3 regions of the Duodenibacillus massiliensis genome follow, and region 3 is predicted to be linked to each of the others. Evidence: predicted binding sites of a transcription regulator. Region 3 holds the regulator's gene; each other region holds the start of a gene.
What was found. Region 3 encodes NrdR, which represses ribonucleotide reductase genes. Its sites were predicted from a motif close to CACNANATNTNGTG; they were not measured.

Region 1 (3,278 bases), 840 kb from region 3:
GCAAGGCAGGTCGTGTCATCGGCGACGCTCTTCATGTCGATTTCGTCTTCGATGCGCTTACGCACGGCCACCTGTCCCACGCGGTCGGCTTTTCTGAGCTTATCGCTGCGGCAGTAGTAAAGGGACTTGAGGCCCTTTTTCCATGCCATGAAGTGGCAGGCGTGCAGGTACGGAATCGCGACGTCAGCGGGGAAGAAGAGGTTCACACTCTGGCCCTGATCGATGAACTTCTGGCGGTCGGCGGCCAATTCAATAATCCAGCGCTGATCGATTTCCTGGGCGGTCTTATAAACGGCCTTGATGTTGTCCGGAATATCGGTGCGGTGCTGAATACTGCCGTCGTGCGCCGTGAGATCCGCCCAGACATCATCGGTGTCCAGGCCCCGGCGGGCGAGTTCAGCCTTGAGGAACCGGTTCTTCACAATGTAGGCGCCCGAAATCGTGTCCTGACGGTAGACGTTGGCGCGGTACGGTTCAATCGAGGGGCTCGTGCCGCCCATGATGAGGGAACTCGAGGCGTTCGGGGCCACGGCCATCGTGAGAGAAAAGCGGCGTGCAACACCGGAGTCGGCGGCATCGGGATTGGGCCCGCGCTTTTCGCAGAGCTTTTTGTCCGCAGCCATCACGTTTTCCTGGATGCGGGCAAACATTTCACGGTTCACGACTTTCGCAATCACGCTTTCAAAGGCAATGTTGTTTTTCTGCAGGTAGGCATGAAACCCCATGGCTCCCAGGCCCACGCTTCGTTCACGCAGGGCCGAATAACGGGCGCGCTCAATGGTGGAGGGCGCATGGTCGATGAAGTACTGCAGGACGTTATCGAGAAGCTCCATCACATCGTCGAAAAAGCCCGGGACGTTCTTCCACTCGTCGTAGTACTCGAGGTTGACGGACGACAAGCAGCACACGGCCGTGCGCTTGGGGTTCGTCGGCAGGAAAATTTCCGTGCAGAGGTTGGAGCCGTGAATCCTGAGGCCCTTATCCTTAAGCCATGAGGGCAGCGCCTTGTTCGCCGTATCGATAAAGACGAGGTAGGGCTCACCGGTGTGCATGCGCATTTCAAGAATACGCTGCCACAATTCACGCGCGCTCACGGTCTGAATGACCTTGCCGCTTGCGGGGTCTTTCAGTTCCCAGGAGTCGTCCGCATCCGGATCACGCATGCTCGCTTCAATCTTTTCCATGAAGGCGTCGGTGATGTTCACGCCATGGTGAAGGTTGAGCGCCTTGAGGTTGGGGTCGCCCGTGGGCTTACGCATCTCAATAAACTGAATCACATCGGGGTGATCAATGTTGAGAAATGCGGCGTAGGAGCCGCGGCGGGTGGAACCCTGGCGGTACGCAAGGCACGCGGCATCGTAGACGCGCAGATGCGGCATCACGCCCACGCTCTTATCGTCGGCGCTGCGGATGTCGACGTGAATGCCGACGCCGCCCCCGAGCATCGAAAGCCAGTTGACCTCGGAGAGCGTGTCCACAAGCCCCTCGGCGCTGTCGGCCATGTAGCTTAAGTAGCAGGAAACGGGCAGGCCCTTCTTGCTGCGGCCGAACGACAGAATAGGCGTCGAGAAACTCAGCCACTGGCGGCTTGCGTAGTCGTAGATGCGCTGGGCGTGCTCGGGATTGCTGGCAAAGGTTTCCGCAACGAAGGCCAGGCGCTCCTGAGGACTTTTTTCCTCCGGACGCATGTAGCTTTCACGCAGGCGGATCAGACCGAGCTCATCAAAGCGCTCATCACGGCTTAAATCGATGGTGACCGACATGGATTTCCCTTACCGATAACGAATAACTGGAAAACAACAGCTTGTGGTTATTCTTCATCTTGACTACAGCATGCTGTTGTTTGACTGAATTTGAGGGGGCCATCTTAAACGTTCGGAGGCTTCTCTTCAATCGTGCGGCACCTATCACGCCGCAATAAATTTTCTTATGAATCAGTCCCATTCGGGATATCCCTGACGGGAGAAAAGGCTATGACTGACATTTCTGTCAGAGGGTGTTTTACGTCCTGAAGGATTGTTTTCGCAGGGTTTCGCCGGTTGCAGCCTGCGAAGTTCGGGACGCACAGGTCTGATTCGAAATTTTTGCCTGAACATGTTGAAAGACTAGTTGTTTTTGCCTAGGTGGAGTAATGTAGCAGTCGGCGTGAACGCACATCCCCACCGCGTTCATTCCGCGAGCATTTAGCGGTCACCGACTCACTTCCCCGAGACGGTAGTGCAGGCGTACTCCCTGCTGCCGACCGCTTTCCGACACTTGCCACACGAGGAAAAGTCAAATGAAACCCATGAAGTTCGCAACCGTTGCCCTGGCAGCCGCTCTTGCCTGGGGCAGCGCCCTGGCGTGCACCACTGTCGTTGTCGGCTCTCAGGCGAGCGCCGACGGGTCGCTTCTCATTGCCCGCAGCGCCGACAGCTCGGCACTGAAAGCCCAGCACCTTCTGATTCACCCGGCCACTACAAACGCCAAAGGCATGTACCGCTCCGCGGACCACAACGGCGCGAACAAGTTCGAGTATCCGGTCGCGGAAAACGGCCTGCGCTACACGACGGTTCCCAACTGGAAGACGCAGATTCACGGCGCCACAGGCTTTAATGAAGCAGGCGTCGGCTTTTCCGGTACCGAATCCATTTTTGCCCGTGATGATGCCCTGAAGCTCGATCCCTATAACGAAGAAACCGGCATCACCGAAGACGACATCCCGGAAGTGATCCTGCCGCGCGCAAAGACCGCCCGTGAAGGCGTTGAGATTCTCGGGAAAATCGTTGAAACGATCGGGGCCGGCGAAGGCTTCGGCGTTGTTTTAATCGACAACAACGAATCCTGGTACTTTGAAACCGGCACGGGACATCAGTGGCTCGCGCAGCGCACCCCGAAGGACAAGTACTTTGCCTCCGGCAACCAGGGGCGCCTGCAGCAGTACGACCCAAAGAGCCCGGACTTTATGGCCTCGAAGACCTTGGTGCAGTGGGCCACTAAAAACGGCTTTTACGATCCGAAGAAAGACGGCGAATTTAATTTCTCCAAGGCCTATACGCGCGACGACTACCGCGACCGCGACTACAACGACCCGCGCGTCTGGGAAGTGCAGCGCATTCTGACGCCGAGCCTCAAGCAAAACGTCGCAGCCGGCCGCACGTTCCCGGTGTGGGTTAAGCCCGATCAGAAGATCACGGTCTCTGACCTCACCGCGATCATGCGCAACCACTACGCTTCAGGGCCCCTTGCAAGCCACGACCCGTACACCAATGGGCTCAAGGGCGACAAGGAACCCTACC
Region 2 (3,278 bases), 490 kb from region 3:
GCCAGGGGATTGGAGGAGCACTTCTGATGGCGCAGTGCGTCGTAGCGCTTCTTTAAGAATTCGCGGATCACCTCAAGCCGTTCATCGAGAACCTCCCAGAACTTCGTCTGCCAGGTCTTCGGATGCTCAAGCTGCACGAGTTTGATGATTAACGGGAGGTTCAGCGACACCGCACCGATGTTGCAGCGGCCCACCGAAACGTACTTGCCGTTTTCATCGTGCCACTCGGAAAGGTAGGCGCGGCAGCCCATGCCGCTTACCACAATCCCGTACTTTTGAAACTGCCGTGAGACGTCACCGTACTTGCTGCTTAACGACAGATAGTCCGGGTACATGCACTGACACGACGTCTTCACCGCCTCGTCAAAAAGTTTCTTGGACCAGGGGTCCGCGTCGATCTGCTTCTGATCGTAGAGGAAACTCAGCTTCGGAAAGACCACCGGCTGATGGTTTGGCCCGTGCCCTTCACGGCGCGTCACGAGAATGGAGCGGCCGATTTCAAAGAGCCAGTCGCGGTCTTCTTCGGAAAGTTTCGGATCCCACTGGCCGAACGTAATCGTCGTAAAGGCGAAGTCGCCGCGCGAGCAGGGAACGGTGTTGAGTTTGTGTTCAAGCGACTGAAAGCCCTGTTCGATCTCCCGCAGCGTGTCCTTGCGGGCAATGGCTTTGGCCTTTTCTTCCGGGAGCCCGCACTCTTCGGTGTACTTCTTCACAAACGCCGCGTAGGTCTTTTTGACGTAGGGAAGCAATACCTTATCGAGTTCAGGAAGTGAAAAGCCCCCGAACTGCTGCGCTGTTGCCACAAGCGTCACGTCACCGATCACCTGCAGGGCGCTTAAAACGGTCTTGGGTTCGGTGTAGCGGACATTACTCATTTCGAAACCGCCCTTGAGGAGGTTTCCGATGTCAAAAAGGCAGCAGTTGATCGACCCCAGGATCATGTCGCGCATGTCGTGGATATAGATGTCGCCGCGGTCGATGAGCGTTTTTTCGGTCTTGGAAAGATAAAACTGACGGTAAAGTTCCTTGGTAAGGTAACCCTTGATGAGGCTGCCCTTCGTACTCACCAGAGAACTGTCGAAGTTTGCGTTTTCGCGGTCCCCGAGGCGCAGCACATCATCGGCGTCCTGCCGCAGCTGCTCAAAGGTCTTTGCGTAATTGCTGCGGTAGTAGCGGTATTCGGCGTAGCTGTCGGCGACATCCTTAAAGCCGAAGCTGCTCAAAACGGCGATCACGAGTTCATGCAGCGTCGCAACACTGACTTTGTCTTCGTGTTCGGAGCGCTTGCGCACGGTCTCGGCCATCGATTCAAGGGTTTCCGCATCAAGCTTTCGGTCACAGCGGAAAGCCGCCTTCTGAATGGCGCTGATGATCTTGGCCGGGAAGAAATCCTCGAGGCTGCCGTCCTTCTTCAATACCTGCATTTTCATCCTTTGGCTTTTTAGTTCTGACACAAGATGTTGATGCTACACCACCTTCAACAAACTACCAATAGATTTACAATTCGAATTCTGAAACAAGTCTTAATCCGCGGAAAACGCCCCCTCATGCCTTGTTGCAGCAGGAAGTTTCGGCCGTCACGGGAATTTGACCGGACAGGCGAAGTGCAGTACTTTTAGGGCCCTGAAGGTTTAGCCTCACTCATAGAATTTTTTTCTTGACACGCCATGGAAGCGACAGAAATCCGCTCTGCACGACCGATGCCGGAGATGATTCTCCGGATCACCGAGACCGGTCGGGAAATCACTGATACACCGGAGGCGCCCGCCAACCGTGTGGATCTTGCCGACATCCGTGCCTGGCGGTTTTTCAGGGCGTCTCCCGCTGAATTTCTTGAGCAGTACGGGCGTGACTTCTGCATCGACCATATCCATGCGGCCTTTGAGGTGCTCACGGAAGCCGTAAAGCACCTTGATCTCTGGCATACCCGCAACCTCACGCTTTCAGGCCACATCGGAAGCCGCAGGCTGACGGCGCTCAGAAAGACCTGTGATCAGCGCGGCATCAGACTGACGGTGACTTATCTCACGGCGCCCCGGGCCCTTACGTTTGACGCGGCCGACGCGTCATTGCGACATGCGGGATCCTGCGGTACGGCGCTTCTGACGGCCGGCATCGGCTCAGACAGCCCCTTGCGCGCCACGCCCTCGGTGTACTGGAGCGCCTGGTTTCACCGCTTCTTTTATGACGAGGTGCTGCCGGTACTGCGGGTGCGGGATCCGGGGACGTTTTTCAGTTATCTCAAAGTCCTCTCGGACTACACCGCCCGCGGCATGAACTGGGCCGGAATCGGCACGCGCTGCGGGATTTCAGGGCCCTGCGCGCGCGACTGGTGCCGGTTTCTTGTGGACTGCGGTGTGGTGGAACTCGTCGAAGCTGCCTCCGCTCCGGCACCGCGCCGCGCCAAGATGCGCCCGAAACTTTTCTGGAATACGCCGGGCCTTGCGGTCTGGTTTTCCGATACGGCCGGGCACCTTACGCCGGAACTCAAAAATGCACTCATTGAAAACTGCGTGTACCTGGCACTGAAAGACGCCTTTCCCGGAGCAGCGTTTTCGCACTTTCTCGACACCAACGCCGTCACGTGCCCCCTGATGATGAAGAAGCCCGGCGAAAACTTCACGGCTTTTTACTTTCCGAAAGACGCACTTGAAGCTCAAACAGCCCTCAGGCACCACAAGTCAATTGTGAAGGCGGGCATTGCCGGCGGCACGCCGCGCTTTGTTTTTGAGGGAGATGCGGCCCCTGCGGACATCGCGCCGATTGCCGTACCCGGTGCCGTACAATGCCTGCATATCCTGCCTCTCCTGCAAGTTTCTCCAACCGTCAGTTCTTCGGTTCCTTCCAATGCTTAACAAGCAGGCGATGGGCTAATGTCAACTACCCCTGACTGAAGTCAAAGGCTTGGCAACAAGTCTTGGTTGACTAGCCTCAGTCCGTTTTCGGACGGACTCCGTTGGCTGGGAATCCGTTCCGTCGCAAGACGGGACGCAAACAGGCACCGCGGGATGTCGATCCTAGTCCCGCGCTCTGCGGTCTGCGGTTAAAAGCTCTGAGAGGTAGGAGCGGTGCTTCAGACAACAAACCCCTTCCAACATTGGCGAAGGATCAGCACCGACCGCAAGGTCGAGCAGACGGAGCCCGTGAGGTATCCGTCAATGGAGAACACTTTGAAAGTTTTTGTGTTGAATATGCGCGGGCAACCGCTCATGCCGTGCTCCCCGCCCAAGGCGCGTAAGCTGCTTCGGGCCGGGAAGGCCGTGCCTGTGCGCCGAACG
Region 3 (3,278 bases):
GGGCACGCCTTGGTGTGCTCTCATTACTGACTACGACACTCTCAGGAAGACTTTCCCATGTTTGAATACAGCAAAACTGCCGCCGTCACCGACGCCGAAGTCTGGAAGTACATCGAAGACGAAATGCAGCGTCAGGAACAGCACATCGAAATGATTGCAAGCGAAAACTATGCTTCGCCTGCCGTGATGTCTGCCCAGGGCAGTCAGCTCACCAATAAGTACGCCGAAGGCTATCCCGGCAAGCGTTACTACGGCGGCTGCCAGTTCGTCGACGAAGTCGAGCGCATTGCCATTGCCCGCGCAAAGAAACTCTTCTGCGAACCCGCGGGCGTTGAGATGGCCGTAAACGTGCAGCCTCATTCGGGCGCTCAGGCCAATGCCGCGGTCTTTATGGCGGTTCTCAATGAGGGCGACACCTTCATGGGCATGAGTCTTGCCGACGGCGGCCATCTCTCTCACGGCATGCACCTTAATTTCTCCGGCAAGTTCTTCCACTGCGTGCCCTACGGCCTCGGAGAAGACGAAAAGATCGACTACGATGAAGTCGAGCGCCTTGCCAAGGAAGCCAAGCCCAAGCTCATCGTGGCCGGGGCTTCGGCTTATTCCCTCAAGATTGATTTCAAGCGCTTTGCCGAGATTGCGCATAGCGTCGACGCCCTTTTGATGGTTGATATGGCGCACTACGCCGGGCTTATCGCCGCAGGAGTCTACCCGAGCCCCTTCGGCTACGCCGACATTGTGACGACCACGACGCACAAGAGCTTGAGAGGTCCGCGCGGCGGCATCATTTTCTGCCGTCCGGATCTTGAAAAGAAGATCAATTCCGCGGTGTTCCCGGGCATGCAGGGCGGTCCCCTGATGCACGTGATTGCCGCCAAGGCCGTGGCGCTCGGTGAAGCGCTTACACCGGAATTTAAGGCCTACGGCGAGCAGGTTGCCAAAAACGCGAAGGTCCTGGCGGAAGAACTCACCAAGCGCGGTCTGCGGATCGTTTCCGGCGGTACCGAAAGCCACGTGATGCTCGTGGACCTCAGAGCCAAGCACTTAACCGGCAAGGCCGCTGAAGCGCTTCTCGGAGAAGCCCACATCACGGTGAACAAAAACGCCATCCATAACGATCCGGAAAAGCCCTTTGTCACCTCGGGCCTGCGCCTCGGGACCCCTGCGATGACCACGCGCGGCTTTAAGGAAGAAGAAACGCGCGAAACCGCGAACCTCATTGCGGATCTTTTGGACGCCCCCGAAGATCCCGCGGTGCTCGCCCGCGTGCGTGAAGCCGTGGACCGGCTCACCGCGAAGTTCCCGGTCTATCGCATGTAATCAGTCTGTCAGCGGGCTTATAAGCCCGCCTGACACGGACCGTCCGAAGCATCCGCTTGCAAAATCGGTGCGCTTCGGGTGTTTTTTTTGCGGTTTACGGTCTCATCCCGCATACAATTAAAGGATGCACACCCGAAAGACACCATATCCAGTGGTTGCCTGCGGCGTGCTTCGGCACAGATTGCGCCGTTTGTTTTGGGAGAGAAGGCATGCGCTGCCCCTACTGTAAGGCCAAGGATTCGGCTGTTATTGATTCACGTGCGAGTGAGGACGGATTCTCGATCCGCCGCCGACGGCAGTGCGAATCCTGCGGTAAACGCTTTACAACCTTTGAGCGTGCTGAGCTGAACCTCCCGACGGTCGTTAAGCGTGACGGCGGGCGTTGCGAGTTTGACCGCGAAAAACTCAAGGGCTCGATGCGCCTTGCGTTAAGAAAGCGTCCGGTAACGATGGAGGCGATTGAAGCCTCGATTGACGCGATTGAACTGGCGCTCATGACCATGGGCGAAAAGGAAGTTCCGAGCGCCAAAATAGGCGAACTCGTTTTAAAAGAGCTCAAAAAGCTCGACAGCGTTGCTTACATCCGCTTTGCAAGCGTTTACTTTAATGTCGACAAACCCGAGGGTTTCCGCAATCTGATGCGCGACCTCGAAGCCACGCAGCACAACAAATGACGGACGTTAAAGACATTAAGGCTGATCCGGCCGATGAATTCTGGATGCGGCAGGCGCTTGAAACCGCGAAAAACGCCGAACTCATTGCTCCTCCGAACCCGGCGGTGGGCTGTGTGATTGTGAAAGACGGCGTTGAGCTCGGAAGGGGCTCAACGCAGGCGCCGGGCTCAGCGCACGCTGAAATCAGTGCGATTAACGACGTATACGCCAAGGGCATGACGCCTGAAGGTGCCACGTTTTATGTGACGCTTGAACCCTGCTCGCACTACGGAAGAACCCCTCCCTGCGCACTGCGCCTGATTAAGGAAAAGGCGGCGCGCGTGGTGGTGGGAACCACTGATCCCAATCCCCTCGTGGCCGGCCGCGGCATCGCGATGCTCAAAGACGCTGGTATTGCCGTCACAACGGGCGTTTGTGAAACCGAAGCGATTGAATCCAACATCGGCTTTATCACCCGCATGAAGCGGGGCACCCCCTGGGTACGGATGAAGCTTGCGGCCAGTCTTGACGGGCGCACGGCGCTTGAAAACGGGATGAGCCGGTGGATTACGTCAGAAGATTCCCGCGAAGACGGGCGGCTCATGCGCGCGCACTCTCAGGGGATTTTGACGGGTGTGGGAACCGTACGGGCGGACAATCCCCAAATGAACGTGCGGCTGCCCGGCAACTGGAAGGATCCGCCGAAATTTGTGTGCGACGCCCGGGGCTCGATACCCTCGGAAAGCCGGATTCTGGAAGGCGCCCCCTGCACGGTCTTTGTCGCCGAAAGCGCGTCAGAAGAAGCCGTGGAGCGGATCACGGCCGCGGGCGCTCAGACCGTGCGCGTTGCCGAAACCGAGCTCGGTAAGCTCGATTTGGGGGAAGTGCTTCACGAAATCGGGAAAAGAGAAGTCAATGTGCTTCATGTGGAAGCCGGAGCGAGGCTTTCGGGGTCGCTGATGACCGCGGGCCTTGTGGACGAAATTGTTCTTTATGTGGCGCCCTGCTTTATGGGCAGCGGCAAGGTTCTCGCGAGCCTTCCTCACTTTGAGCGCATGCAGGATATCTACCGCTGGCGGTATCACGCCGTGGCAACGGCCGGCAGTGACCTTAAAATCGTGCTTCGCCCGCAGTCGTAAGACTGCTGGTGCGTAACGAAAACAGATTTTCAGACATCAGAAAGGAGTTTCTTGAATGTTTACCGGGATTATTCAGGCTGTGGGTAAGGTGCGCGAACCGGAAAAGCTCGGTGACGGCGTGCGCCTCACGATTAAGACTCCTGCGGAATTTCACCTCGAAGAGGTG

Region 1: NXF97_RS01095 (ribonucleoside-diphosphate reductase subunit alpha) is a predicted target of NrdR. The motif match lies at 1,796-1,809, and genes of this name have one in related genera.
Region 2: nrdD (anaerobic ribonucleoside-triphosphate reductase) is a predicted target of NrdR. The motif match lies at 1,452-1,465, and genes of this name have one in related genera.

What each region holds. Positions count from the first base shown of each region.
Region 1 covers NZ_OV788642.1:243,228-246,505, forward strand. The annotation lists gene NXF97_RS01095 (ribonucleoside-diphosphate reductase subunit alpha) at 1-1,763, opposite strand, end outside; gene NXF97_RS01100 (C69 family dipeptidase) at 2,279-3,278, shown strand, end outside.
Region 2 covers NZ_OV788642.1:597,301-600,578, forward strand. The annotation lists gene nrdD (anaerobic ribonucleoside-triphosphate reductase) at 1-1,424, opposite strand, end outside; gene NXF97_RS02625 (DUF4143 domain-containing protein) at 1,701-2,855, shown strand; gene iscB (RNA-guided endonuclease IscB) at 3,159-3,278, shown strand, end outside.
Region 3 covers NZ_OV788642.1:1,082,870-1,086,147, reverse strand. The annotation lists gene glyA (serine hydroxymethyltransferase) at 58-1,320, shown strand; gene nrdR (transcriptional regulator NrdR) at 1,530-1,994, shown strand; gene ribD (bifunctional diaminohydroxyphosphoribosylaminopyrimidine deaminase/5-amino-6-(5-phosphoribosylamino)uracil reductase RibD) at 1,991-3,112, shown strand; gene NXF97_RS04900 (riboflavin synthase) at 3,168-3,278, shown strand, end outside.